Regions from separate parts of the Peribacillus frigoritolerans genome, predicted to be linked through region 2. Evidence: riboswitches for the same ligand, from Rfam matches in the RefSeq annotation. Region 2 holds a riboswitch; each other region holds the start of a gene.
What was found. A riboswitch is a leader RNA that binds a small molecule or an ion and turns the genes downstream of it on or off. The one in region 2 is predicted to bind thiamine pyrophosphate.
Positions count from the first base shown of each region.

Region 1: another riboswitch for thiamine pyrophosphate. It lies ahead of ABOA58_RS20080 (ABC transporter substrate-binding protein); the one in region 2 lies ahead of tenA (thiaminase II).
Region 3: another riboswitch for thiamine pyrophosphate. It lies ahead of tenA (thiaminase II); the one in region 2 lies ahead of tenA (thiaminase II).

Region 1 is NZ_CP158190.1:4,094,144-4,104,452, forward strand. It holds gene ABOA58_RS20040 (four-carbon acid sugar kinase family protein) at 1-522, opposite strand, end outside; gene ABOA58_RS20045 (2-keto-3-deoxygluconate permease) at 550-1,524, opposite strand; gene ABOA58_RS20050 (PrpR N-terminal domain-containing protein) at 1,682-3,349, opposite strand; gene ABOA58_RS20055 (NAD kinase) at 3,662-4,462, shown strand; gene ABOA58_RS20060 (TatD family hydrolase) at 4,501-5,271, opposite strand; gene ABOA58_RS20065 (ABC transporter ATP-binding protein) at 5,291-6,034, opposite strand; gene ABOA58_RS20070 (ABC transporter permease) at 6,018-6,800, opposite strand; gene ABOA58_RS20075 (thiamine-binding protein) at 6,797-7,081, opposite strand; gene ABOA58_RS20080 (ABC transporter substrate-binding protein) at 7,093-8,088, opposite strand; TPP riboswitch at 8,223-8,332, opposite strand; gene ABOA58_RS20085 (protein-glutamine gamma-glutamyltransferase) at 8,647-9,474, shown strand; gene rarD (EamA family transporter RarD) at 9,537-10,309, opposite strand, start outside.
Region 2 is NZ_CP158190.1:2,397,587-2,407,895, reverse strand. It holds gene ABOA58_RS11820 (thiazole biosynthesis adenylyltransferase ThiF) at 227-1,246, opposite strand; gene ABOA58_RS11815 (thiazole synthase) at 1,243-2,010, opposite strand; gene thiS (sulfur carrier protein ThiS) at 2,013-2,216, opposite strand; gene thiO (glycine oxidase ThiO) at 2,231-3,355, opposite strand; gene tenI (thiazole tautomerase TenI) at 3,357-3,968, opposite strand; gene ABOA58_RS11795 (energy-coupling factor transporter transmembrane component T family protein) at 4,009-4,785, opposite strand; gene ABOA58_RS11790 (ABC transporter ATP-binding protein) at 4,786-6,249, opposite strand; gene ABOA58_RS11785 (ECF transporter S component) at 6,262-6,846, opposite strand; gene tenA (thiaminase II) at 6,861-7,544, opposite strand; TPP riboswitch at 7,680-7,809, opposite strand; gene ABOA58_RS11775 (hypothetical protein) at 8,050-8,238, shown strand; gene ABOA58_RS11770 (MFS transporter) at 8,311-9,672, opposite strand; gene ABOA58_RS11765 (2-keto-4-pentenoate hydratase) at 9,698-10,309, opposite strand, start outside.
Region 3 is NZ_CP158190.1:1,516,633-1,526,941, reverse strand. It holds gene ABOA58_RS07565 (M15 family metallopeptidase) at 73-612, opposite strand; gene ABOA58_RS07560 (DinB family protein) at 685-1,167, opposite strand; gene ABOA58_RS07555 (ABC transporter ATP-binding protein) at 1,373-3,190, shown strand; gene ABOA58_RS07550 (GDSL-type esterase/lipase family protein) at 3,233-3,934, opposite strand; gene ABOA58_RS07545 (GNAT family N-acetyltransferase) at 4,154-4,660, shown strand; gene ABOA58_RS07540 (aspartyl-phosphate phosphatase Spo0E family protein) at 4,729-4,911, opposite strand; gene ABOA58_RS07535 (Fur-regulated basic protein FbpA) at 5,165-5,353, opposite strand; SAM riboswitch class I at 5,528-5,632, opposite strand; TPP riboswitch at 5,790-5,894, shown strand; gene tenA (thiaminase II) at 5,984-6,673, shown strand; gene thiW (energy coupling factor transporter S component ThiW) at 6,689-7,210, shown strand; gene thiD (bifunctional hydroxymethylpyrimidine kinase/phosphomethylpyrimidine kinase) at 7,179-7,976, shown strand; gene thiM (hydroxyethylthiazole kinase) at 7,983-8,798, shown strand; gene thiE (thiamine phosphate synthase) at 8,779-9,411, shown strand; gene ABOA58_RS07505 (MFS transporter) at 9,451-10,309, opposite strand, start outside.

The DNA of each region.
Region 1 (10,309 bases), 1.7 Mb from region 2:
ATGGTTTTTGCCTTTGTCCAAATCTCCCACTGTAATTGTACCAATTTTATGTGATGTCTGGGCGCCAATCAACTCTGGCAGATACGATTGGGTCACAGGCGTTTTTGGGTCCTTGGAAATCTCTGTTTCTCCAAGAGGAATACCATTTAAATAGTGGGTAGAATCCAGAATTGACCTTCCATTTTTAGGATAACCCGGAGCGATCATGACTAAATCCGGCCTTATAGCATCATAGATGGCATCGATTTCAGCACCGATATTACCGCGCATTGTCGAATCCAGCTTTTTGAATATCGTTGAGAAGCCAGCCCGCTTTAAAAAACCTGCCGCTGCCTTGACTTTATCGTAAGCATCTTGCCTCTCAAGTGAGCGGCTGTCTGTATCAAATACGACGGCATCATAATCCCGTACATTTTCTTCATCCAATCCAAATAGTACGGTCGTTTTAAGACCATGTCGAGCCAATTGGACTCCGCTATCATTGGCGCCTGTTAAATCATCCGCAATAATCGCTAATTTCATTTAAATCCCTCCAAAACATGGACTAGCCTAATTATTGTATTTAGCCACTCCACCCTTCTTATCCAAATGCTTGGATAGGAAGCCGATGAATATCGGGAGAAGGATAGCTGTTGTTACAACACTTGCTGCAATTTGTACAGTAGCAAGCTCCGCATGGATCCCGAATGAAGCATTCGCTGCCACGATAGCCACCGGAGTCCCGACGGCGTTACCCGCAGTGGAGCCTTCAGAAGCACCGACAATCGGGTTCCATCCTATCCATTTAAAGATCAGATACCCTCCTCCACCAGTTAGGAGAACTGTAATCACGCCAAGTAATACTCCACTTAATCCACCTTGGATTATCGCTGTGAAATTAATCCCCATACCTAATGAAAAAGCAAAGAATGGAACAAGCTTATCGCTTCCTTTAGAAAGGAAATCTTTCATCTCGGAATCCAAATTCCCTAATACCACCCCGACTAGCAGTGGAAGCAATACGGCTATGAACGAAGTTGGAGAGAACATGCCATCAGCGAAGCCCATTGTCCCGAAAATAGCAAGCGCTACCATTGTTAAGAATGGACCGTCACTTAAAGCGAGAAATGGATAGGCAGCCTTGTCTTCTTCTTTCCCATACTGACCGGCTAATGCAATATAAAGCCCGCCATTGGAATTTGTCATGGCTGCAATAATTGCCAATGGTGCCATCCCTAAAAACAATCCGTTACTATCTGCCAGCCAGAACCCAAGTAGGCCGACCAGTGCTCCTAACACCCACTTATATGTTAAAAGTATAACGCCCTTTTTCACCGAAGTGCCTGCTGTACGAAGATTGATTTGCGTTCCGGCAATTAAGAGGAATAATGCTATCAAAGCACTTGAACTGTTCACGAAGAGTGCTTCCGTAAAACCGCCAATCCTTAATAGACTAGGAAATAATGTATTGATAGTGGCTGCCAGCAATAGCGGAACAACCATCATCCCCCCTGGGATACGATCAAGCGTTGCTTTAATTCTCATAATAAAAACCCCTTTGTTTTATTATTAAAGCGCTTACAATATTCATATTAAAATACGATGTTATTAAAAGCAACACTTATAAAAATATAAAACTACTTTTTGTTAAAATAGTTTAAAAACGCAACACTCTAATCAAAAAAAAAAAACAAACTTAAAGTCATTCTTTAAGTTTGCGCCATAATGTTGCCCGGTTGATACCCAATCGTTCGGCAGTTTTCGTTTGATTATAATTTTCCTCTTTAAGAACTCGCTGAATGATATACTTTTCCATTTCTTTTAGCGTCGCTTTTTGTGAAACGAAGATATCAGTCGGAATGTTATTATCTTCTATTATTTTCTGAATGGTTTCCTTTCGTATCACATACTCTTTTTCATTTAAAGCAATTTGCTTAATTAACTGTTTTAAATCGTCAATGTTGTTAGGATACGAATACTCTTCCAGAAGAGCAAGAGCATCACTTTTTATATTCATTGCGGTTGTTCCATACGTTTGATGATAATAGGATAAAAAGAATTTCGATAAGTTTCCTATATCGCTCTTTCGTTGCGATAAATCCTGCATATGAATCGTGTTTATTGCAAAATGTCCAGCAATGGCTTCGTTGATTTGAACATTTGATACAATGAATATCGATAGACTTTTTCTGCAGCAAATGCTTAGAAATTCTCTTAATGGTTCATAATCATCTAGACAATCGATATTTTTCAGAGTTATGGTGCGGATATGCTCAAGAGGGAGCTTGTTAAGATCAGCTTCCTTGAATTCTTTGAAATCAATTATAAGAAGCTTTCCATTTTTAGTTTGTTCATTATGTATATAATTTACAAGAAACTCCTTACCCGTCCCTCGATTTCCTTTTAAGTGAATGATTTCATGGTTCTTATATAGCGATGTTACATTATTTATGAGAACTGTATCCATGGCAATCGGTTCTGAGATGGAAGCTTCCTTAATCTGCACCCCTTTTTGTTCGAATCGTTTCATCGAACTGGCATCTAATACATAAACACCATATGAAGAGTACAAACCATCATGCCAAAAGCCGTCTACCTCTATACTGCTGCCATCCTGTGAAAAACTGGTATGAAGCTGCTTACTTACGTTCACTTCTCCATTCATGGTTCTATATTGATCATCGGTCAATGGATTGAAGTCAAAATCCGTTAAATGCTCATAGACGATTTGGTTATCACTATTTAAAATGACGATATTGTGGACTTCTTTGACTAAAAGCCTTTCAAACATCCTATTGATGTCGCTTTTGTAATGAAGATAGGCAATCATTTCCCTAGCATCATTGATAGCCCTTATGATTGATTCCCTTCCCGATTGAATGAGGAATCCTTTCATGCCATAAGAGATGGTTGTATTTATTGTAATCACATCACCAACAATCTGTTTATAACCCTCGTTTTTCAAAGTCAAAATGAGAGGAGCTACTTCTTTTGATTCACGGACCGTATAAACCTGTAAAGGAAGGTCCAATAAGTCAATAATCGATTGGGCGCCTGATGTTATATTTGAAAATCCTACGATGGCCGTTTTATCTTTAAGCTCACTGGCCAATGTCAGGGAACGGATCATATCATAACCGGAAAGGTGCATGTCAATCACTGGAATATTGATCGATTTCTTAATTAACTTGGCCGTCCCTCCCCTGCTGATTATGGCATCCGCTCCGTTTTCCGCTTCCAATTTTGCAAGTTCAACACCATTTTCCAAGTCGCCTATGGAATACCCTATTTCTATGTCTGGATAAAGAGGCACACACGCTTTTATAATTGGAATCATTGATTCATACGGTGCAATGATATGTACTTTCATACACATAACCTACTTTCTTTTATATCCGAACCCTATTCACCAATTGGTCATATACCCTTTGTATGGCAGGGATTTAAAGAGCCCTTACTGAGAATTCATTATACCATTATTCGCTTTTCACTTCCTAAAAGGAACTGCTTCGCTATCGAGTTAATACTGCTTCCTCAAACGAATAACAAAAATGCTTCATTCCATGATAAACTATGTCATATAAAAATGTACGAAATGTGCAGCTGCATTTTGTACTGCGGTTTTCCTTTTTCAAAAGAAAAGAAAGCCCTTTCATAAACATACATACTAGGAGGGATCATGATGAACACTCGAAGGAATATTTATTTTTTCCATGCACCGAATGCAGAGATGCTTAGCAAGGTTGAATACCTGTCAGACTTGGCGAAGCAACATTCGTATGAAGTCATCCAGGATTTCACAAAAGCAAACATCATCGTAAGCATCGGTGATGACGGCACATTCCTGCAGGCAGCCCGTAAAACCGGGTTCAGGGATGACTGTTTATATGCGGGCATTTCCACCACAGGTAATTTGAATATGTATTGCGATTTCCACTTGGAAGATACGGATAAAATGATCGATGCCATGACCAGAGAGCAAATTGAGGTGCGTAAATATCCAACCATCGATATCCAATTGGATGATCAGCCCTCCTTTTATGCCCTTAATGAACTCAGTATCCGGTCTTCCATCACCAAAACGTTCATCATGGATATTTTCATTGATCGACTCCATTTTGAAACTTTTCGCGGGGACGGAATCATTATTGCGACTCCGACAGGAAGCACCGCCTATAATAAATCGGTCAATGGGGCCGTTGTCGATCCCCTTCTCCCTTGCTTTCAAGTGAGCGAGCTTGCTTCCATCAATAATAATACCTATCGGACCTTAGGTTCCTCATTCATTCTAAGCGGTGATAGGACGTTGACCATCCACCTTGAACAAAACGGACCAAGCTATCCGATCATCGGAATGGACAATGAAGCCTTAAGCATCAATCATGTCGAACAGGTAAAGGTCCGGTTAAGCGGTAAAGTCATCAAGACCGTTAAGCTAAAAGACAATTCCTTTTGGGAAAAGGTTAAAAGGACCTTCCTTTGAACGAACTAAAAAGGTACCGGAGATGATAGCCGGTACCTTTATATATGATAAAAATCTTTCGTATTTTGATAAAGGGTTTCATAAACATTTTCAATCGGCAACCCTTTAATCGAAGCAATTTGACGCACACTGTCATGCATCATGCCGGGATGGGTCCATTTCCCTTCGAAAACCCCTTCAAACGGCCATGGGCCATCCGTTTCAATCATCATCAGATTAAGTGGGTATGCCGAAACTAGATCCTGTATTTCCCTCTCATAACAAACATCAGGTGTAATCGAAATGCGGTAGCCCTTTTCGGCCATTCTTTCGACTGTCCGGATATCGCCTTTAAACCAATGAAAGTGCGCCTTTGTGATTTGATGCTTATCCAAAAGGTCGCAAACGATAGGTGCATCTTCGTGGACGGCATGAAGGATAACCGGCTTTTCCACCTCTTTAGCAAAAGCCAGGAACTTCTCCAGTATCACTATATACGCTGAGTTATCAATATCAGGATTTTCCTGCCTTAAGTAATAGGGCAGTCCAACCTCACCTATGGCAACCATATCTTGACGATGTTCCCGCATCCAGTTCAATAATTCGTTCACTTCTTCATCACTCGGGAGGGGCTGCTCTGGATGAAAGCCAAAGGCAGGCTTAATTCGGGAATCTTTCAGTGAAAGCTGATGATTGTTAATCGAAGAAGCCAAATTCATGGAAACAGTCAGCAAGGATTGCAAATGAACCTTTTCCATGTCAGTCAAAATCTGCTTCCGCTTAACAACATCATATTTATCCAAATGGATATGGCTGTCAATGATTCTCAAAATTTAATAGCCTCCTTACTTAAGTAGAAAGAGTTGGCATTAATGCTGCATATAACTCTCTTTTCAAATGAAAAAATTCATCACTAAGAAGCTGTTCTTCACTTCTTGGCCTTGGAAATGGAACATTCACTTCTTTGATGACAGCAGCCGGTTTTGCTGATAACACATAAATTCTATCGGATAGGAAAACCGCTTCATCTATGCTATGCGTAACAAAAAGCACCGACCTCCGATTTTCTTCCCAAACCGACAACAGCCATTTTTGCATTTTCAATCTTGTCAGTTCATCCAAGGCAGAAAAGGGTTCGTCCAGGCACATCAAGTCCTGTGGACTTAAGATACTCCGGATGAATGCGGCCCTTTGCTTCATGCCTCCTGATAATTCATGCGGATATGCTTTCTCATACTCTTCTAATCCAGCTTTCCTCAAAAGGGCTTTTGCCTTTTCTTTATCTTTGATCCCAGCAAGTTCACTTCCAAGCAAAACATTTTCCAATACCGTTCTCCAAGGTAAAAGGGAAGGCTGCTGCGGCATATAGCTGATATGGCCCTTTAAACCATTTATCTTTTTACCATCCAGTGAAATGATGCCATGATCCGGCTTCAAAATACCGCCGATCAAGTGGAACAATGTACTTTTACCACTGCCCGATGGCCCAAGGATCGTGACAAATTCCCCATCACCCACATGAAAATTCATATTCTCCAATATATTCTGTTTACCATCGAAAGAATAGGAGACATCTTTAATTTCCAGCTTCATCCTTGCCGCCCTCCTTTCTCTTCCAAGAAACTAAGTATTTCTCCAGGAAGGTGATGATTCCAAAAAAGATCAGGCTCATTCCCATGATGATGAAAATGGCAACAAACACCCGGTCTGTCCTGAACGCAGAAGACGCGAGCGTCATATAAACACCAATCCCCGATTTTGCCCCGAGCCACTCTGAAATAACCGCACCCATTACACTATAGGTGGCCGAAATTTTCAGGCCGGAGAAAATGAACGGGATTGAGTGGGGAAATTCCAGCTTCCAAAATAACTGGTTCTTTCCCGCTCCCATCATCTTGAAATAATGCTTAAGTTCGTATGGTGTCTGGCGAAAACCGTCCAATGATGCAACCGCAACCGGAAAAAAACATACAAGCGAAATCACGATTAACTTAGGCAGCATGCCAAAGCCAAACCAGATCACCAAAAGCGGGGCCAAAACTATGATAGGTATATTTTGTGATAGTATGAGCAGAGGATAAACCGCGTCCTTCACACCTGGAAATAGGTGTAAGGTTGCAGCAACCAATAAGCCGATGCAGCTTCCAATAAAAAAGCCCGACAACGCAAGCTCGGTTGTGGATATAAGGTGTCCGTAAAGATTGCGCGACGACTCAATTCCTTCTATGAAAATGGCCGATGGAGCGGGAAGCAGCCATTCTTCAACCTTCAATAAGACTGTCACTGACTCCCAAACTATCAGCAACAATAATAAAAGAAAGAAGGGAGCCCCCTTCTTCCAAATTCCCCTTCCGATCATGCCCGATATTTCTCCGTTAACGTATCCATCGTAATCCCGCTTGGCTGATATAATATTTTCACTTGCGAAATGACATTCGGCGATCCTATTTCAATCATTCTTACATTCATTTTTTCTATCACGGCAAAAAGTTCGGAAAGCTCGCCCTCCATTGTCGTTTCAAGCGGGTGAACCTCATACTTGACACCTGATTCTTCAATGATCTTGATTGCTTCATCGACCATAGGGATGACATTTTCCCCTTTAGGGATAATTTGTATACTAATTAATGAATTGGCCATTGTATTTCCTCCTATTTTGGTAAAAATTCATTGGTAAATGCCTTTTCAGGATCGAAATCACCTTCAAGAAGCTTGTTTTCAGTCATCCAATCACTGTAATTCTTCCAGATTTCCAGTTTTTGTTCACCCCAACGCGGAGCATCATCCTGATACTTGGCTGCAAGCCACTCCTGGCTTTTCTTAACTAGTTTTGCATCAAGATCCGGCGCAGACTTAATTAACATGTCTGCTGCATCAGCAGGATTCTTAATCGCAAACTGGTACCCTTTCGATGCTGCATGAACGAATGCTTTAACAGTTTCGGGATCTTCTTTTATCATCTTTTCATTTGTAGTCAAAACAGGCGTATAGTAATCAAGCTTATCTGAGTATTCGGTTAAGTAAACCATATTAAGCTTTTCATTTCGCAACTCAGCCTCAATGCCTGTCCATCCATAATAAATCCAGGCAAAATCTATATCCCTTTTAACCGAAGTGAAAAAATCCATGTCTCCTGTATTGACTATATCCACTTCATTTACATCCGCATTTTCTTTTTTCATTAGTGAATCAATAATGGCCTTTTCAACCGGAGACCCCCAGCCACCATACGTTTTCCCTTCAAAATCCTTGGGAGTTTTAATGTTCTTTGCCTCAGGGGAAGCGAATCCAGAGGTATTATGCTGGATGACGGCAGCAACCGAAACAATCGGCACGCCCTGCACGCGGGCCTGCGTTATGCCCTCCTGGTAGCTCACGCCAAATTCAGATTTTCCTGAAGCGACAAGCTTATCCGCTCCAGCTTCACCTGGCATGATAATTTCCACATCAAGACCTTGGTCTTTAAAATAACCTTTTTCCTTGGCTACATACAATCCTGTATGGTTTGTATTCGGTGTCCAATCGAGCACGACCGATACCTTTTTTAATTCTTCATTTTTAGATGCTTCTTCTTTTTCATTAGTTCCGCCTGCACCGCATCCAGCCAAAAGGAACAACGAAGTTAACAGTGGTAAGAATTTATTCAAGTCATTATCCTCCTACACATCTTATAAGATCCATATGCCGGAACCATAATGGGGCTCCAGGTTCTATTCAAATACTGGATAAAAAAGCAAAAAACGCCCGAAGATGAATTCGGACGTTAACATACAAAACAGAAAATCAGTAATAATATGTTCCCTCCGCTGGCATCATCCAGATCAGGTTCAAAGAGTCAGCATCTAAAGGATGCAATCTCAGCCAGCAGTACTGGCCCCCCTACATTTCTCGCACATATGAACTTTTCTCTCTCATTATATCAATTCATAGGGAAAAAGGAATACTAATTTGCTTCTTCTCACTAATTGGAAAGGTATTCCTGGCACTTTAGGATTTCTTGCAAAACATCTTTTGGAACGAAAATCATTGAAAGCAAAATAATTCTGCCTCTTTCCTTTCTAATCATTCTTGGCTGCAACGGTGGCGGACACTTATCAAATAGTCATTTCTTTGCAAGCATTCATATAATGAGCATTACCTGTAGACATTTTTGTTTACCGGTTTTATTAAACCCTTAATTTCATAAGCAAAAGGTGGATATGATCATGATAAAGATTAATCACAAATGGTTAGATGTCAGTCAAATCCAACCAGGTACAGCATCTGCCAAATCACTTGAAACTCTTCAATGCTTGGCGGAAGATTCTAACGTTTTTGAATACCGGAACTTTGGGGATTTTAATTTCGAGATACAGCTGAGGAACCGAGTCATAGAGGCAGCTATTGCGTTGGATAAAAGTGGTCCGGAATTTTCCACACTTGAGGAATCTCAATCCAATCAAAAATATTGGCACCTTTCAAAGGATGGCACCTTTACCCTTCAGCCAGGGATTCTCCCTCATGCTGCGCTTGTTGACATTTTCATGAATGGAAGGCTTTATGCCTTCGAATGCGGGACAGCAATAGTCGTCACTTTTTTAAAGGCGATTTTGGATTTAATCGGCCCCAGGAATTTCGACTATCTTTTTTCAGACCTATTTTTATATGACTTTCGCCCTCCAAGGAATATGGCTCTTATCATTCACCAAGGACGGGATTATTTACCAGGGGATTGCGTTTACTTCATAAACCCTGATCATGACGAGACAACTCCTGAATGGCAAGGTGAAAATGCCATATTATTAGGGAGAAACCTCTTTTATGGCCACGGGATCGGGATTACCACTGCACAGGGAATCATCAATGAATTAAATAGCAATAGAAAGCCGTACGCCACCATATCAGCATTCTTGACAACACATATCATTTTCCTGGATAGTTCCTTCTATAGACAATTTCAACTAAATATCCCCCGAGCAAAGCCCGATCACTGTCCTGTCAGCCTTTCCAATTGTATTGTTTCTGAAATAGGTTCGAAGATATACCTTTCATGACCTTTTTGTTTTATATGCATAAAAAAATGCTTGGGGAGAGATCTCCCAAGCATTTTTTCTTTTCACGCACCAATATTCCCTTTGCCTTTGAACCTGCGGGCACTTGCCTGACCCCATTTCGTTATGGATAGTGTATAAACAGCCAAGGCTGACCATATGAACAAAAAGGCTAAAAGATGTGCTTTCGTGAAACTTTCATGATAGACGAATACCCCGATCAATAAAGATAAGGTCGGAGCGATATACTGAAAAATGCCAAGCATCGATAACGGGATCTTCTCCGCCCCTTTTGCAAAATATAAAAGAGGCAATGCCGTGGCAATCCCGCCGCCCACCAACAGCAAGCTTGTGCTTCCATCTGTAAAGAACTGCATTTCTGATCGGTTCATCAAGTAGATCAGGTAACCAAGGGCCAGAGGCGTTACCATCATCGTTTCGAGCGTCAGCCCGATCGCCGATTCGGCCTTGATCATTTTTTTTGCCAGACCGTATAATCCAAAGGTCATGGCCAAAACAAGAGAGATCCACGGGATCGTGCCGAAATGAATGCCAAGGATCAAGACTCCGATTCCTGCAAGCAGGAATGAAATGATTTGGGCCCCGCTCAATTTTTCTTTTAGGACTATCACGCCCAATAGTACACTGACAAGCGGATTGATATAATATCCAAGGCTCGTGTCGAGGATCCGTCCTGAGTTAACGGCCCAGATGAACACTCCCCAATTAGCTGTAACAAGCAGTGACGCCGTTAGTAATGCCGTAAAGAGTTTCGGATTTCCCATTATGTTTTTGACATAATCAAGAAACGCTTGCCATTTTTTCATGAACATCAATA
Region 2 (10,309 bases):
CATATAATCCACTAACCCCTGCACGGATTACTTTCAAATTTAAGATTATCATATTTTTTGTCGTATAATCTGTTAAATCTATTATATTCGCCTCTTTCATGGATTTTTTTGTTGTTGGTACTGAGATGGTGCCCTTACGTAACGATGTATTTTCACTTTACTTAAGTTTATAAATGAAAAAGGAGCTTGGGTACCCAAGCTCCTTTTGTTCAAACGAGAAAACGTTTCAGCCTAAAAATCGGTGATATAACGTTTTTGCCTCTGCAATATCTTTTGTTCCATGAATCAATGCCCGTCCGTCTTTAAAAACGACCAACCGATGGGTTCCGATAGTAAATGAAAGTAAATAAGGATTCCTGACGATCTTACCACCTTGTGCGAGAAGATTATTTTCGAGTTCCGCTAAGTCTCGTTCAAGCTTCATTGCCGGCCGAATCTGGACAGAATCCCTTCCGCATAAAACGGCAGTCTTTGTTCGATTTGAATAAGAGAGGTGGGGATACGTTCGGTTTGACCCACATGACAAACAAGTGTCTTTTTTTAATTGCGCTACATTTATGGATGAATGTTCATTTTTCCAAAGATCAAATGAAACGATTTTGTTTCTTAGAGATTCATGATCTTCGACAAGGATTTTTAAAGCTTCCGCCATTTGATGAGCAACGACCGTTTGAACAGCAGGGCTGATGATTCCCGCCGTATCACATGTCAGTCCTCCCATTGGAACCGTTTCCAGCAAACAATTCAAACATGGGGTCGCCTCTGGAATCACCGTGTAACTTATCCCATAACTTCCTACACAGGCCCCGTAAATCCACGGTATTTTATATTTTTGCGCAGTATCGTTAATAAGCATCCTGGTGTCGAAATTATCAGTCGCATCCATTATTAAATCCACGCCTTCAACCAGCTTCGCCAATTCATCAACCGAAACATCCGCCACATATGAATTTACGATAACGTCCGAATTTAGCGCATTCAAACGATTCTTCGCTGCCACTGCTTTCGGTATTCTTTTTTGTGCATCATCTTCACAATAAAGCTGTTGTCTTTGAAGGTTGCTCCACTCTACATAATCTCTGTCCACAATGGTGAGTTTCCCAATTCCGGCTCGTACAAGACCTTCCGCAGTTCCCGTACCGAGAGCACCCGCTCCAATCACTAAAACGTGTTTTTTGCGAATTTTCAATTGCCCTTCTGCTCCAATAGGGCTAAAAAGTTCCTGACGTGAATAACGTTCATTCATCCAATGCTCAATCCTTCAACTGGGCTGCTTGCTATCGCATAATCATTTTTTTCGATTCTTCCTGCTTCATACCCTAATCGACCTGCCTCAATGGCAAGTTTCATTGCTTTCGCCATTTTGACTGGGTCTTTTGCTCCCGAAACAGCAGTGTTAAGCAATACGCCATCCGCCCCTAATTCCATGGCGATTGCCGCATCGGAGGGCGTTCCAATCCCTGCATCTACAATTACTGGAACCTCTGATTGTTCCATGATGAATCGTAAGTTCAGTGGGTTTATAATGCCCTGTCCAGAGCCAATTGGTGAAGCTCCAGGCATGATTGCATGGCATCCCACTTCCTCCAGGCGTTTAGCGAGCAACACATCATCCGAAGTATAGGGTAATACGGTGAATCCGAGTTTCACTAATTCTTCAGCAGCTTTCAAAGTTTCAATCGGATCAGGCAGCAGTGTTTTTTGGCAGCCAATGACTTCTACCTTAATCATGTCACATAAGCCAGATGCCTTTGCAAGATTGGCTATGCGCACTGCTTCCTTGGCTGTTTTAGCTCCTGCTGTATTGGGAAGGAGTGTGTATTTTTTCAAATCAAGCTTTTCCAAAAAATTTGGCTGACTGGCTTCAAAAATGTTCATTCTCCGGACCGCAAATGTTAATATTTCCGTCTCCGAAACCTCCACTGATTGCTTTTGAACATCGAAGTTTGGATATTTTCCAGTACCTAATAACAATCTTGAAGAAAATTCATAAGAACCAATCTTTAACATAATCATCCGCCTCCTACAAAATGTACAATCTCTACCTTGTCTCCATTTGACAAAAGTGTTTCACTTAAACTTTCTTTTGCTAATATTTCATCATTCAATTCAACAATCACTACTTTTTGATGTAAATTAAAGTGTTGCAAAAGCCCTGTAACTGTTGATTCATCGGCAGGAATCCGTATTTTTTCGCCGTTAATGATCAATTCCAATTCATCCACCTCCATTAAGAAAAAAGGGTCTGTATCGAACGGTCCAATCGAAAAGCGGACCATTCGGGATTTATCTTCCTTTCTAAAATATCCGCTATAAGTACACCTGTAATCGGGGAAAGCAGGATGCCATTCCTGTAGTGCCCCGTTGCAATGAAAAGTCCTTTGCATGCCGGATGTTCACCAAAGTACGGCATGCCGTCCCCAGTTTGTGGGCGTATACCTGCCCATGTCTTTTCCAATTCGGTTCCTTTAATCGCCGGAAGTAATTGCGTTGCTCTTTCTATTAAAGTAGAAATCCCGTCAAGACTTACCTTTTGATCGAAAGTGCCCGCCTTAACCGTTGCCCCGACAATGATTCTTCCGCCAACTTTGGGCACAAGATAGCAGCCATGCGAGAAGATCGTTTTTTCAAGCAATGGACGATCGGTCAGGACTGAAAAGCACTCTCCCTTTACAGGATAACTGTCGAGTTTCATCCCAAATTTTTCAAGGAGGAAAGCACTCCAAGCCCCACCTGCCACGATGACATTTTCACTTGAAAATGCACCTATGTTCGTCACCACTCCCGTTACACATCCGTTTTCAGTAACTAAGTCGGAGACATGAACAAATTCCTTTATATCTACACCAAGGGCAGCGGCAGATTCAGTAAAAGCTAGCGACAGCCTAGTGGCAGAAACTTGTCCATCCTTCGGAATGAACATGGCTCCCTTAATCTCATCCGATAGAAGCGGTTCCGTTTTCCTTATTTCGGCAGTCGATAGCCACTCAGCCTCAAGTCCCGCATCTTGCTGGGCTCTGATCATGTTCTTCAACTCGGTTACCTGATCATTCGTTAGCGCCACCTTAAACATGCCCTTGTTCACTAATTCGATGTCTATTCCACTTATGTCCTTTAATTCTTCCGACAGTGCAGGAAACATCCCCCTGCTTCGGCTTGCCAATGTAAAAAGCGGGTTATCAGCTTCTAACTCGGCTTGTGCCCCTAACATCCCGGCTGCAGCACTGGATGCTTTACTGGCAAGTCTATCTTTTTCCAATAAAAGGACCTTTTTACCTCGTTTGGCTAATTGAAAAGCAATGGATCCACCTATTACTCCTCCCCCAACAATGATTGCATCATATATGGAATTCATCTTATGTCTCCTTTCCCAAAGACTTCGAATATTCTTTAACGACTTCAATCGGATTTTCAGCTTCAAGGACACCTGACATTACCGCAATTCCACGTGCCCCCGCATCCAGTACGACTTGGCAATTGAAAGGTGTTATTCCGCCTATCGCAATTATCGGAAGATTGACATTTCTTGAGATTGCATGAAGCTCCTCAACTCCCCTAGGAGGAAGGCCGATTTTTGAAGCCGTTTCAAAAACATGTCCATAAATCGCGTAATCGGCCCCTTTGCTGAATGCGGCATTCGCTTCATCTATGGAATGGATCGAACAGCCAACATTCATCCCTGGAAAAGCTCCTTTTACGACTTCTGTATCTAAACTATGAAAAGCCAATTGCACACCAAATACTTTGTGTACCCAAGCTACATCCACCCGGTCATTAATGATTATCTTAGAAAGCGGAATCTTATTATCATGTAGCAGGGTCACTGCTCGATAAAGTTCCGATGCACTCATATGCTTTTCCCTTAGATAAAAGAAATCAACATGTTCCTGAATGTTTGAAGCGATTTCCACAAACTTTTCAATTGGCTGTTTCCCAGTAGAAATAATATGCAATTCATGTGCACTCATACTAAGGACTCCTAACAAGTAAAGTTACAATCTCATAAAATCAAATAGAAACTAACGGGAATTGAATCGACAGATAAAAGCCGGCCAACAACAGGATGATAAAGTACAGAATGAAACCATGGTCCTTTTTTGAAAACCCAAATTCATAATAGAATGTTCGATCCCGTGTGTCTGTAAATCGCTTTGCTTCCATAGCAACCGCGATTCGGTGAGCACGTCTGATGCTTCCGGATAACAACGGGATGGAATAGGCTTTCATTTTAAAATATAACGCTTTTATCCCTTTTCCCCTTTCGAAGCCGCGTACCTTCATCGCGTTTCGTATCGTTTGGAACTCCTCCATCATGATGGGAATCAGCCTTAATGCCGCCATGAAACTATAGGCATATTTCGGTTTAAGCTTAACTTGCTGCATTAACGAATAAAACAAGTTCACTGGTCTCGTCGTTAAGGAAAAAGTTAAACCAAGGATCGCAAAGAACAAAGCTCGAAAGCCTACCAGTAATCCCCTCATGAAACTTTCTTCCGTAATCGATATAAGGCCCCACTCAAACCAAAGCGTCTCACCTTGCCCGAATAATATCATTGCAGAAGAGGTGGATATAAAAATGAAACAAAAGGGAATCGACAAAAGTAAGATGCGCTTTATCGAATGCCCGGTAAAAAACAAAAATAAAAGTAATACGCCAATGGTGATATTCATCATATAATTAAGGTCATGAATGAATAACGCCACGATGCATAACACAATCAGCACACCAAGTTTAAGGCTTGGATTAATTCTATGGAGCCATGTTTCTGCATTTGAAACATTCATCTACATGACACTCCTTTTAACTTTGGTATCCACAAATCCTGATTGCGCAATGTTTTCATCACTAATTACGTTTCCGTCCTTAACCGTCCAGATCCTGGTTGCAAAGTTTTTTGAAATATGATCGTCATGAGTTACCATGATCACTGTTATTCCGCGTCTTCGATATTCTTCAAACCATTCCAGTAATGCAAAGGTATTTTTCGAATCTTGGCCAAAGGTTGGCTCATCCAGGAGAATGATTTTTTTGTCTATTACGATTGAGGCGGCTACGCTTAAGCGACGCTTTTGACCCATTGATAATTGAAACGGATGTTTATCCCGATATGCCTCCAGGCGGAACACTTTAAGCAATGAGCGGACTCTCTCATCTATTTCTTGTTGCGGCCTTTTATCAATTCTCAATGAATAAGCAATCTCTTCATATACAGTATTTGCAACGAACTGAAACTCAGGATTTTGAAAGACAAACGTCATATGATCCGTTGGATTTTTCACCTTTTTAATGGGTGTTCCCAATAATTCATACTTACCATTCGTTTTTATGAACTGCATCAGTGCATGCAAAAGAGTACTCTTCCCCGCGCCATTTTCCCCCCTGATTACAATCCATTCCCCTGAATGTACCTTCAGCTCTTCCACCTTGATTTTTTCCTCTTTATTCCGAAAACCGCTAAAGCCCTGCACAACCATAAGAGGTGAATCATCTGTAAATGGGTGTTCCCGAACCGGTGCATACTTCTGTATATATTCATCCCAAACACCTGGGAACCAAATTCCATGCTCTTTCATTTCATTTTTATATAGTGAAAGAATGGTGTCTCTTGGACCATCAGCTATGATTTGACCGTCATCGTTAAAAAGCACGATTCGTTCGATGAATTCTAAAACATGGTCAATTTTATGCTCGACGATAATAACCGTTTTGTCTCGTCCGACTTCCTTCAACAATTCCCAGATTTCTTTCGTTCCTTCCGGATCAAGCATGGCGGTTGGTTCATCTAAAAATATCACGTCTGGTTCAAGGGCCAATACTGAAGCGATTGCCAGACGCTGTTTCATCCCGCCTGATAATGTTCCAATACTTGTATGGCCCAGGTTCAATCCTACTTTACGGAAATGATTTTGAATCTTCTCTTTCATTTCTTCTTTAGGGACGGAAAGATTCTCAAGGACGAAGGCAATTTCCTCATCGGCAAATGGCATGCAAAACTGACTATCAGGGTCTTGAAAAACATATCCCCATGAAGAAGGGCATTTCAATTTCTCCGTTTTCATCGGTACTTCGATAGAATTTGGAATCAATCCGCTTAACACTTGTAAAAGAGTCGACTTACCACATCCTGATGGTCCCAACAATAGCACTTTTTCTCCTTGATCAAACGATAGTGATAGGTCCTTGAATATTAAAGATTCATCACCGGGAAATTTCATTCTTAACTTTTCAACAAAAACGATTGGTTCCATGGCCCTCAACCTCTACTTTTGATCCAGTTCTGCATAATCTTTATTTGAAACCGGACGCACAAGATTAGTTACACCTGTTGCTTCCAGGACTTTAACTAGATAATAAGCAGTCACACCTGCAAAGAATATGGAACCCAAAAACCTCGCTATCATGAATAACGATAGATTCCAAGTAGAAAGCGCACCTATTTCCCCGTATGCAAAATCCATGATAACTGATGCCAGGCAGGAAGCTATCGCAGCTAAAACGGCCACCGGCATATTGAATTTTTTATATTTGAACGCCCTGAACACCAGTTCCGCGAACAAACCTTGTACCACCCCATATAACAGCACGGTCAGCCCCCATGGTGAACCAAGAAAGAACTCCCCGGAAGCTGCTGCTATCTCCGCCAAAAGTGCCACACCCGGTTTCCGTAAAATTAAAAAGGCGACGGGGCCAGCTATAAACCACATTCCATAAATAAGTTGATCCAAATGTAACCCGAATGGTTTAACGGAATAATAGATCGAACCCCAAAGGATATAAACGATTCCAAATGCTACCGCAATTACGATCGTGACCAATATGTCCGTTAATTTCAATCCTTTTTTCATTGTTTCATTCCCCTTTATACTTCTAGTGTTTCCTTATGCACAGGCCATGTCTCTAAACGATAAGCCATTTCCCAAAATGAGTATTCATATTGGCTGCTGAGGATAAAATGCTCTTTCATTCTTTCCTTATCTTCGTCTGTCACTTTTTCAGCAATCTCATCAAGCCTCGCAATTTGCTCTTCCACCAAAGTGCGGAACCACTCCCCTCCGTAAGCCGCTATCCATTCTTGATAAATCGGCTCTTCCGGCATGCACCCTTGCAGTCTTTCACCTATTTCATAATACAGCCAGTAACACGGCAAGATAGCTGCAATAACATCCCCTAAATGTCCCGAATATGCCGCACGATACATATGGGAGGTATAAGCATAAGCAGTCGGGGCAGGTTTGAAATTATCCCGTTCTTCTTTTGTGATGCCTAATCTCTCAGAAAAATTCTCATGAAGCTTCAACTCCGCTTCATATGTTCCTTGTGCATGGCCCGCAAGCCTGCTTGTTGTATGTAAATCCGTAGCTTTGACTGCCCCTAAAGCTTGAACTCTAGCAAAATGAGATAAATAATAGGAATCTTGCATGACATAAAAACGGAAACACTCCAATGGCAATGTGCCATCTCCTATTCCTGCAACAAACGGGTGATTAAAACTAGCTTCCCAAATATGATCAGCTTCCTGACGAATTTCCTCTGAAAACTTCATGTCCATTACCTCCAAATTATATTTTTCAAGAAATGTTACGGAAAAAAACCTTTTATCACCCCTTTTTTTGCAAACAAAAAACCACTTTCTTAAACGTAAAGAAAGTGGTTGTACTTGAAATAATACAGAAACGTATTGTTCCAGACCCCACTTCCCTACGCTGGTATAAACCAGATCAGGTTCTAAGGGTCTTAAAGTCATACTTTAATCTCAGCTTCTGCGGTAAAAATCAACTTTCACCTATAAAGCACCCCTAGTGGTACAAATTGTATATTAAATTTCATTTGCCTTTATATTAACACGATAAATCCAATTGTCAAACGTATTACGGAAAGTTTTCAACTTAATGATTTAGGGTTACTAACCTTTCAATCTTGCATAACCCCCATTTACCCAGCAGTTTAACGGCACTTTAATCAATGGGTTTCGCTACGTAATTCACTCGTGAGTTTGGCCGTTTTACTCGTGAAATTGATGTTTACATGGGATTTCTGCTGCTTTACTAATGAGTTTAGCTGCTTTAATCGTGAGTTTGGCCGTTTTACTAATGAGCTTAGCTGCTTTAATCGTGAGTTTGGCCGTTTTACTCGTGAATTTAGCTGTTTTACTCGTGAGTTTGGCCTGTTTACTCGTGAATTTAGCTGGTTTACTCGTGAATTCTCCAACTTTACTCGTGAAATCTTTTATTCTCTAAAAATAGCCTATATGGCAGGGAACAGTTGCATGACTGTCCGCTGACATATAGGCCATCTACTAGAGAACAATATTATACATTCGATGTAGCTTTTAGTTTTATATTTTCCTCAAGCTGCAGTTTATCATAGCTGCCATACCTCTCTTTCACAACGAGTAACGCCAAGGCAGCCATTATGCTCGGAACCGTGAAGGCCATGAATGCATTTTGTGGTGAATAGTTAGCAGCGAGCAGTAATCCTATTAATGTTGGGGCAACAATCGCTCCAATTCTACCAAAAGCCAAGGCCCAACCTATCCCGGTGGACCTTATCTCCCGCGGATAATACTCGGATATATACGTATTGGCCAAATTCATCGTGCCGACTGTACTGGCCCCTCCAAAAGCGATCAGAATATATAATGCTGCTGCATTTGAGGTCAAACCTAATATAACAAAACAGACCGTACCCATGGCACAGAGGGATAAAAGTACTCTTCTATGGCCTATTTTCCCAACTAAATACCCTCCAATTATCGATCCGCCAATTTGTCCTATTCCCGATATAAGATTGAAAGATAAACTGGATGAAAGGCCGTATCCGGACTGCTGCATGATTTTGGGTAACCATGTATTGAGTCCGTATACCATAAGTAAACAATTAAAGGCAGCTACCCAAAACGCAAATGTGCTAAGAGTGCGCTTATTTTCAAAGAGTTTCTTGACTGGAAAGCCCTTTGCCCTTTCTTGGACTTTGGCAAACTCATAATCGTCCGACTCTTTATAGTCGCCGTCTGGATCAATGCGATTCAGGATTCCAGCAAGCTTTTCTCCTTGTTTTCGAATAACATAATAGGAAAGCGATTCAGGAAATTGCTTCATGAAGAATGGCAGTGCCAGCAAGGGAAGCGCCCCTATCCAATACAAAACCCTCCAACTCATTTGTTCCATCACATACATTCCAATTAAAGAAGCGAGTATGCTTCCGATAGAATAACCGCAGTACATAGCGGTTACAATGAGAACCTTATTCTTTTTGGGTGAGTATTCCGCCATTAGGGAGATGACGTTTGGCATTAATCCTCCCATTCCCAAGGCCGCTATAAATCGCATAACCGAGAAAAAGGCAGGATCCGGGGCAAAACTTGAAAGTAATGTAAAAACACTGAATAGACATATACAGATGGCAAGCACTTTTTTTCTCCCTATTTTATCCGCAAGAGGTGCAAAAATGAGTGCTCCCACCATCATACCGAACAATGAGTAACTTGCAATTCCGCCAGCTTCGACTGGCGTCAAGTTCCATTCCTCCATCATCAAAGGCAAACCTACTCCGTACATGGCTATATCAAATCCATCAAAGGTAATTGCGAACAAACACCACATGAAGACCATTATATGAAAACGGCCAAATCTACTATTACCTACCACTTCCGAAGCATTGACCTCACGCAATATATTCCCTCCTCTTTGCCATATTTCACGCTATAACATGTAATGTCAGTTTCCCTAGTTCACCGTAATCTGCTATTATTTCATCGCTTGCCTGTATCGATACGGCATCTGTAATTCCGCCTACTAAAACAATCATTCCAGCCTGGATGGAAAGTCCTTCCCGGTTAATCATTTTTACAAGCTCCACAATCGAATGAATCGGGTGATCGAGCACAGCTTCACCGCGACCCCTCTTTTGCATTTCACCATTTTGATAAAGCGTAACTTCTGCTTGAGCCCAGTCCGTGTGATACGGTGAATAAGCTTGATTGCTAAGCAGGATTTTGGCTGAGGATGCGTTATCCGCTACTACATCGGTAAGTGTAAAAGAAAAGTTTTTATAACGGCTGTCAATAACTTCAAGAGCAAGAAATACACATTCTACAGCCGGCCAGACATCTTTCGCCGTTATATTTGCACCTTTCAGTTCGTCCTTGAACAAAAAAGCAAATTCAGGTTCCACTCTCGGATGAATGAGTTCCCCAACTTTTAATACTGGTTTAGTTAGTTCCATGTCAGATGTCAACCTGCCATAGATTGCTTCCTCTACCCCTACTTGCTGTTGTTTGGCTTTGCTCGTCAAGCCCATCTTCCATCC
Region 3 (10,309 bases), 880 kb from region 2:
GTAAAGCAATTCACATGCTTATTTTCCTGCTATTAGTCAAAATTATGCGGCCTATAGCGAAGCCCACTGCTTTCACTGCCCTTTTGACTGCTTGCCTTGCTGCAGCTCACGCAGGCTTAAGCCAAATGTCATTTGTAAATGCGGATAATCCTTGAACCCTGCCCAATCCCCTCCCCAATCAAAACCTAACTCTTTAGCGATGGTTACGACTTCCATCCAATCCGACTTTCCATTATCGTTGCCGTCATAACTCATGTCCCAAATGGCCTCGCCTTGTTTGTTAAGGAGGGCAAAATCTATCGCCAAACCGAAATTATGCAGCGACTCGCCACCTCTTGCATTCGTTACGATGTTGCCCGAGTCTGATCTGCCCTTTTCATATAGCTCATTTTGCTCGGCTATAGACCGGAACCCCGCCGTAATGATAACCGGGATGCCTTTGTCATTAGCCAATTGAATGAGCTCGTCTTTTTTTTCGGCGACAATCGGATTCAGCTCGTCAGTCAGTTCGATTTCATCCAGATCAGGAGGAAGCATATACTTGAACAAGAGCCCCAGTAACAATCCTAAAAAGCCCAATACCAAACATGTCCTTACCCAAGTGGCTTTCACTGAAAAATCCTTCCTTTACGAATATCTGTCTGAAAGTGAAAAACTCAACCTAAGACGGATGAGTTTCTTCCATTATAATTTTGCTTTCAATTCTTCAATTTGCAATAAATGCCGTTTTTCATGAAGTCCCACGAACGGGATCCATTGCTTCAAGCTTAAATCTTTAAACAAAGGATGTGGAAAAGACTTTTGTTCGAGATCAATTTCCTTTGCATGGACAACGACCTGTACAAAAGCTTTTCGGGATTCGGACAACTTTTCCTTAACCTCACTCAAAGTTTGGTATGATTCTGACGGAATGACAAATGGCGGGGCCTGGACCTTCACTTCACGATTTAAAGTAAGCTCGATCGGTTTATCCACAGCAGGAACACTATCGTCACTTTTCAATTTATCGGATATGGTCTTTGTTATGGCCCTCTCCATTAAATATAAATGATCCAATACCTGGATGATGCTCCATCGTCCTGTTTCAGGATGGGCGTTCAGCTGTTCATCCGATAGTCCGTTGACCGCATTTAAAAGCTCTTCCCTGATTTTTTCATTTTCATTCATTTTTAGCATCTCCTCTTATAAGACTCGCTAATCTCCTTTAATTATTCCATGTCCTATAGGAAAGTGTAAAATAATAATACTTTTTGACAGAAACGAACCGATTAAAAGTTGTCTATTTTTTTAAAAGCTCTATGATAGTCATTAAGGTAAAATTCAAATGACTTTCAAAATTCATCATGGATAGTCTAAATAGGAGTGATCGTTTATGAGTGGAGGACATATTCCATTCAGCCACAAAGGCCGCAGTGCCCTGCATGCAATACCCTCAAAAGGAAGCATATGGTTGATGCTCAAACAAATGTTCAATCGGGTACCATCCAAATGGAAGTTTTGCACTTTGACTTTATGTATAATGCTTTTCATTTCATTGCTTGAGTTCTCCATCCCCCAGTTGACGCAGTTTACGATTGATAAAGTCATTCCCGAAAAAAGATATGATTTGTTAATCTGGATTGGCACAGGAATTCTTTGTGCTAGCATCTTATTGGCTTTACTGAACTACTTTAACAGCTATATCGTTTCCAAGGTCGGTCAAAAGGCTATTATGGATATACGGAATAGCATGTATGACCATATTCAAACACTGGATATGAAATTCTTTGACAAAAACCGTACTGGTGACTTAATGTCCCGGTTGACCAATGATGTCAACTTACTGCAGCAGCTCATTTCTTCGAGCATGCTTCAAGTCTTGACAGACACGGTGACTTTCATTGCCGTGGCGGTATATATGCTTTTCATTAACTGGAAGCTGACCATTGTCCTTCTTTTTACATTCCCGTTCATGTTCTATATCACAAGGGTATTCGGAAAACGCATCAGGATGTCATTTAGGTCTGTGCAAAGTTCCGCAGGAGATGTCAGCAACCAGTTACAGGATTCCCTTTCAGGAATGCGGCTCATTCAATCTTTTACAAATGAAGAGTTCGAATCAAGGCGGTTTGCCGAGCGTAATCAGGAAAATATGGCTGCAAACGTTAAGTCCGTTCGACTACGTTCCATGTTCGGTCCGATTATTGATTTATTGAACAATATCGGTCTTGTAGCAGTCATTGTGTTCGGTGCTTGGCAAGTGATGGAAGGTGAATTCACAATAGGATTAATAGTTGCCTTCCTCGCCTATTTAAGGTTGCTGCAGAGTCCCGTTCGCAATTTTAGCCGGGTCATCAGCATTGTCCAGCAATCAGCCGCCGCCTTTGAGCGGATAAATGAAATATTGGAAACTCAACCTGAAATAAGTGACAAGGGAAATGCCATTGAACTCCCTTCCATAAAAAAGCAAATTGAATTTCAATGTGTTGATTTTGCATATGATATGGGTGTTCCCGTGCTCAGCAATTTAAACCTGACCATGAAAGCTGGTCAAGTAACCGCTCTGGTCGGCTCCTCTGGTGCAGGAAAATCGACCATCACGAGCCTTTTGATCCGATTTTATGACCCGCAAGATGGAACTATTAAAATGGATGGCCATGATATCAAAAATGTATCACTGAAATCATTAAGGGGACAAATGGGAGTTGTCTCTCAGGATATCATTTTATTCAACGGTTCCATCCGTGATAACATCGTGTATGGAAAACTTGATGCTACAGATGATGAAATCATCGAATCCGCCAAAGCGGCAAATGCGCATGACTTTATCAGTGCCTTTCCTGATGGTTATGATTCTCAAATTGGAGAGCGCGGAGTCAAGCTTTCAGGCGGACAAAAACAGCGCATTGCCATTGCCAGGGCACTTTTGAAAAATCCGCAAATCATCATTCTCGATGAAGCAACGGCGGCCTTGGATACAGAATCCGAACATTTGATACAGGAAGCTTTGTCACGTTTATTGATAAACCGGACTTCAATAGTCATTGCACATCGTTTATCGACCATTCATGATGCCGATCAAATAATTGTCCTGGAAAAAGGGCAGGTTCATGAAAAAGGAACACATGAACAGTTATTGCAAAACGACGGCAGATACAAGCAGCTCCATGATTTGCAGTTCCCGCAACTAAAAGCCATATTAAATTCCTAGCAAGCAAAAATGCACAGAATGTCTTTCTGTGCATTTTTGCTTTCATTTGAAATCATAACTTTTCAAAACCCGATTCGCAATGAGCTGATACCCTTTTTCGTTCGGATGTAACTTATCACTGAAATACTCTGTTTTCTTTTTACCTTCAAAAAGATCATTCGTAGGAATGAATAACATCCTTTTGTCTTTATCCGCTATTCCCTTTATTGACTGGTTATAATCGCGAATGTGCTTTTCAAGTTTTTGATTTCCTTTAATCGGGTTATATAGTCCCACTACCAGAATATCCGCTTTATCGTTTGCCTTTATCAGTGTTGCCGTAATCTTTTTCAGATGGCTGATATACTCCCGTTTACCCTCATTGATTTTACGATCACTGATTTTCTCCAAGTCCCCGCCGTTACTATTGATCAAGTCATTCGTTCCGATATAAACGATGAAAGTATCGGCTTCATCAAGTTTCGTTTTAATGCGGTAATCATCAAGCTGTTTCATCACCCCATCCGTTTCCTGGCCTTTTATACCGTAATTCCAAAAACTCACCTTTTGTTCCGATTCCGGGTTATTCAATTCATCCTCCAGGCCTTCTATATATCCTTCCCCGTCCTTATCCCCTTTTCCATAGGTTAACGAATCTCCAAAAGCCATCACCCTTTGCACATCTTCCGACTCCGAGGCCTGAAACTCATATGCAGCAAAACATATAACCAGTACTATAATCAAAAAAACTGACAATTTTTTCATTTGGTTCTCCTCTGTCTTTTTACTAGAAGTATTTAATCCTTTACATACCCCAAAAACCTGCAGACGTAACATAAAAAAGGAATTGTCAGATAAAGAGTAAAGAGTGTATGATAATAAAAAACTTTCAATGGATTGAGTGTCATTTACCGTCCCTTAAACAAAAAACGGGATTACCCTTCATTCTGGAGATTGAATAAATGATAGTTAGGAGTTTAAATCATGGAAGAGCACATAGAGTTTAGAGAGGCAGAACTATCTGATCTACCCAGAATTGTTGAAATATATAATTCGACAATTGCTTCAAGAATGGTCACGGCGGATACGGAGCCTGTATCCGTTCAATCGAGGGTTAAATGGTTTGAGGAACATCATTCAGAAAGTAGACCGCTATATATCATTACTATAGAAGGGAAAACTGCTGGATGGATGAGCTTTCAATCCTTCTATGGCCGACCGGCATATAATTTCACTGCCGAAATCAGCATTTATATTGATGATTATTTCCGGGGAAAAGGAATCGGACAAATTTCGATTCAAAAGGCAATTGAATTGAGTCCAAAATTAGGTATTAAGACTATATTGGGTTTCATTTTCGCCCACAATATACCGAGCCTTAAGCTTTTTTCCAAATTCGGGTTTGAAGAATGGGCACATTTACCTCAAGTTGCCGAGCTGGATGGCATTGAGCGGGATTTGATCATTCTCGGTAAACGTGTCGATATTTAATATAATTCTTTAGAGCTATTGCCTTGAGCAGTAGCTTTTTCAAATTAATACAGGTCGAATTGGCTAATTTATGCTTTTTGGAGGGAAAAATATTCAGACTCTCTTTTACTTGCTAACGCATTTAATAGCGTATCCAATTCTTGACTGGCTTGAACAGTTAGCAGACTTGTTAAGCCGTAACTTGCTGCTAATTTGAACATTTCCTGTCTCTTTTCTTCAATTCTTTCTATAGTTACCTTACGGCAAGGCATTATATGCCACCTCCCATTTATTCAATTTTTTTACACTTTCATCATAATGAAACTACTAGTTAAAATCAACTATTTTCCAGAAATAAAATGTGTTATTTTATAGGTCAAATGTGACAAAACACCTACTTTATTCTTTAATTATGTATATTTTATGTCATTTTCTATTAAACCCAAAAAAGCATCCACTAGTGTAGACTGTGAATGCTTACATCATATACCTTATCCCAGAACCCAAAATATAGTCCATCGCTTACTATGTCATCCATTCAGAAGGTGACTCGTTATTAGGTCTATTTATAACTATCCTATATTCATCTTCGAGCACTTTTAATGGGGCATCATAAAGGTGCCTTTCATCAGAGGTTTTGTATACTCCATTGGCCAATAGCTCTTCAATGAGCTTTGCCTTCCTCTGTTCAATCCTCTTAAATAATTCTGCCATGTAAATGGCTCCTTTCCTAGTCATCCTAGAGCCTGCTTCTAGTTAGCTAACTTTATCAACTTGTTTGATTTTCACCAAATTATATATACCTTTTCTATTATGTCACTAAACGTTATTTCCAAAAATAAAAGCCCCTTCTAATTCAAGAAGAGGCTGACAGTGTCCGTACGGCTCTTCTTATCTTCCAAGCATATGCTTGTTGGATTTAGCACAGTTCCCAAAACGGGTCCGCTGCCGAGGTTTCTTTGGGCCAAGTCCCTCCACCTCTCTGGATAAGAATTCGATATATAAATGATGTAGAAATGATTCTATCCTAATAATCATCAAAAGTCAATTACCTGGTTCTCCCTTTTTTCCTGGACATAATGTGCTCTCTCTTCAAATACGGGTTGCATTTTCTTGTCTTTCTGATATGATGTCAGTAATTACATACAATTCACACCACTAGGGGAGTCTTTTTTAAGACTGAGATGGAAATAGTTCCGGACCCTTTGAACCTGAACCGGCTCATACCGGCGGAGGGAAGTGGATGATATCGTCCATTTACAGACTATATCCATCTACCCCGTTCCGTATTCAGGAACGGGGTTTTTCATTATCAACGGGAACCATTCTAAAGGAGGATGAACAATGGAGAATATTAAAACAGAAACATTCAGTGATAGACTTCATGCACGGGCAAAAGAGATTTGGAAAAGGAACCATTCACATCCCTTTGTCCAGGCAATTGGAAACGGCACGCTTCCTGAAAAGAAATTTGCCTATTACCTGAAGCAGGACTATATCTATCTCATGGATTATTCCAAGCTCTTTGCTTTAGGTGTCATCAAAGCTCATAACATCGAAACCATGGCAAAGTTTGCGAGCATTTTAAATGAAACCCTTCAAGTGGAAATGGATATCCATCGGCAATATGCTTCCGAATTCGGGATCAGTGCCAAGGAATTGGAAGAAACAGAACCTACTCCCACCACTCTAGCCTATACAGGTTACATGCTAAATACAGCTCAGCATGGGACTTTGGCAGACTTGATCGCCTGTCTCCTGCCCTGCGCTTGGGATTATTATGAAATCGGTTTGCTACTAAAAGAACAAAATGGAGCAGCATTGGAAAACAATCGCTACGCAGATTGGATAAGGTCCTATTCATCACCTGAATTCGGGGAAGCACACAAGTGGCTGATCGCATTGTTGGAAGAATTGACGGAAGGCATGCCAGAAAAGGAACTTCTTAGATTAGAAAAGCACTTTTTGGTTACTTCCCGATATGAATATTTATTCTGGGATATGGTTCAAAATGAGCAGGATTGGCCGCTGTAGGTCGCAGACATGATGATGAATCCCATCAAGAAACTGACGTTAACTGCCATGATCACGGCTATAACGACGCTGACCAGTTCATTTATTTTCATCCCTGCAGGATTTGCAAAGGTCTTTCCTATTCAGCATCTGGCAAATGTCCTCACGGCCGTTCTATTGGGGCCTGCTTATGCTGTGACACAAGCTTTCTTAGTTTCCATCATTAGAAACATGTCTGGTACCGGTTCAATATTCGCCTTTCCCGGCAGCATGATCGGTGCACTTTTGGCTGCCATCCTTTATCGAAAAACACAAAGCTTAAAATTCGCTTGTTTAGGTGAAGTAATCGGGACCGGCATTCTCGGTTCCCTGGCCTGTTATCCACTTGCCATCCTCCTAATAGGAGAAAAAGCGGCTCTTTTTGGTTTTTTACCGGCTTTTATGCTCAGTTCATTCGCAGGTGCGATTTTAGCTTTCATATTACTTAAAATACTTCTAAAAAATAATTATATGAAGGGGTTTTTTTATGAAAACAGCATTAACCATCGCCGGCTCTGATTCAGGGGGCGGTGCTGGAATACAAGCGGATTTAAAAACATTTTCTGCACATGGGGTCTTTGGAATGTCTGCAATAACAGCCGTAACCGCACAAAATACAATGGAAGTCCGTTCAGTACAGCCAATTGAAACAGCTATCATATCGGACCAAATTGCAGCTATCTTTGAAGATATTCCTGTCGATGCAGTAAAAATAGGCATGCTTGGATCAAAAGAAATCGTGGAAACAGTCGCTGCGTCCCTTAAAACCTTCATGCCTGCCATCGTTATCCTTGACCCTGTCATGATTTCCAAAAGCGGCCACCATTTGCTCGACGAAAAGGCTGTCTCCGCCTTAAAAATGGATTTGCTTCCGCTTGCAACACTTGTAACACCAAATGTACCGGAAGCGGAAGTACTTACTGGCTTGTCGATTCGGACGAAACAAGATTTCTACAGGGCATGCATTTCAATACAAGAAATGGGTCCCAAAGCCGTTTTACTTAAAGGGGGCCATGCAGCGGGAAATCCAAATGATCTTTTTTATGATGGAACTGACTTCCACTGGATCAAGGGAGAGCGCATACATACAAAAAACACTCATGGTACGGGCTGTACCCTATCATCCGCCATTACATCAAACCTGGCTAATGGACTGCCATTGCAAGAGTCGATTGAACAGGCCAAGACTTATATTTCTGAAGCGATACGCAATAGTTTTTCAATCGGTAAAGGTCATGGACCTGTCCATCATTTTCATTCATATTCAAAAAAAAGAACGGAGTGACTTAATATGAAGGTTTCCGCAGCTGATTTATTCGTAAAGGTAAAAGAAAGAAAACCACTCGTTCACCAAATCACCAACTTTGTTACGGTCAACGACTGTGCAAATGCCACCCTTGCCATCGGTGGTTCACCAGTGATGACATCGAGCCCAAGAGAAGTGGCGGATATGGTCAAATTAGCGGATGCATTGGTCCTGAATTTCGGTACGATCGATGATAAAGCCTTGGAAGCAATGGAGATTGCCGGTAAGACGGCAAATGACCTGGATATCCCGGTCATTTTGGACCCGGTGGGAGTTGGTGCCACCGCCTATCGAACAGAGCAAGTGAAAGAGCTCCTAAGTAAGGTTACTTTCCAAATCATTCGCGGCAATGCAAGTGAGATCCTTTCATTGATTGGTGGGGATACCGTTACTCGCGGGGTGGATTCGGAGGAGCTTGCGGTCAGCAATGCAGAGCTGGCTGCTCGAGCGGCAAATAAATTGAATTGCATCGTCGTGGTCAGCGGAGCGAAGGATGCTGTCAGCGATGGAAAACGTACGTCCATCATCGATAACGGGAACCTCCTATTAACTAATGTTACAGGTACCGGTTGTATGTCCACTGCTCTTATCGGCACTTTTTCCGGAGTCACCGATGATTTCTATTCTGCGGCGATTGCCGGTATCTCAACCATGAGCATTTCAGGGGAACTAGCTGCCAAAAACCTTCAAAAGGATGAAGGAACAGGAACGTTTCGTGTGCGATTAATCGATGCAATATCAAGAATGGATAAGGAAATCTGGATGCATGAGGTGAAAATGAATGAAGAAGTCCCAAATTGATTTAAGCCTGTATTTAGTTACGGAAGAGTCCATAGGAATAGAAGAATTGACCAAAATCATTGCAGAATCTGTTTCAGGAGGTGTCTCGATCGTACAGCTTAGAGAGAAAAACAATTCCTCCCTCTCCTTTTATAATAAAGCTTCTGCATTAAAACAGTTATTGAACGAGCTGTCCATTCCCCTTATCATCAATGACCGGGTGGATATAGCACTTGCTGTTGCAGCGGATGGAATTCATATTGGGCAAGATGACCTTCCATTGCCTGTCGTCAAAAAAATGGTTCCTGAAGATATGATTGTCGGTGTATCTGTCTCCACTCTTGAAGAGGCTCTAGAAGCCGAACGAAATGGAGCAGATTATATCGGAGTCGGTTCCGTTTTCCCAACAAAGACCAAACAAGATGCAACCTTAATGGCAATTGGGGATCTGGAGGAAATTTGCCGCAGCGTATCAATTCCCGCCGTAGCCATCGGGGGTATCACGGCCGATAACATTTCCGCCCTTTCTGCTAGCGGGCTGTCCGGTACCGCAGTCGTATCGGCCATCATGAATGCAGAAAGTCCAAAGACTGCCTCCGAATCCCTTTTAAAAATCATAAAAAACTTTAAATAACAAAAGGATGGGGACTGATTACAGTCCCCATCCTTTTGTTTATGTCAAAACGGTATTCTTTGTTTCCTTCCCAAAAGCTACGGCAACTGCCCCCACTAAAATAGCAATTGTAAAAATGGTGAAAATCGATGAAATCGGGGTGCCTGCCGCAACTAAATACCCTACAAGCAACGGTCCCAGGACACCGCCGATCCTGCCGATCCCTGCGGCTAAACCAGCACCTGTACCGCGAACTGCTGTTGGATACTGCTCAGGAGTATACGCATAAAGCGCACCCCATGCCCCTAGGTTGAAGAAAGATAGGAACATTCCGGAAACTATCAGCAGTGCCAGCCCCTCTGCCGATCCAAAGAAAAAGGCACTGACTGCCGTTCCAATTAAGTATGTGATCAAAACGAATTTACGTCCCAACTTCTCTATCAGCCATGCAGCTGAAAAATAACCCGGAAGCTGTGCAAGCGTCATGATCAATACATATTCAAAGCTTTGAATCATGCTGAACCCTTTTAGGACCATCACACTTGGAAGCCATAAAAACATCCCATAATAAGAAAAGACCACGCAAAACCATAAAACCCACAACACAAGGGTCTGACGGGAGTATTCCTTTTTCCAGACACTTTTCATATTGCTTAATACAGATGGCCTCTGCTTTTTTTCAAGTTCCGTATACTTCGGTGAATCCGGCAGTTTCAAGCGCAGATACAGCGCATATAAAGCGGGTACGGCGCTCAATAACAATGCAACCCGCCAACCATAAGCCGGTATGATGAAATAGGATATGAGTGCTGCCAAAATCCAGCCAACCGCCCAAAAACTTTCAAGAAGGACGACGACCCTTCCCCTTTTACTCGCTTCAACACTTTCAGAGACCAATGTCGAGGCAACCGGAAGTTCT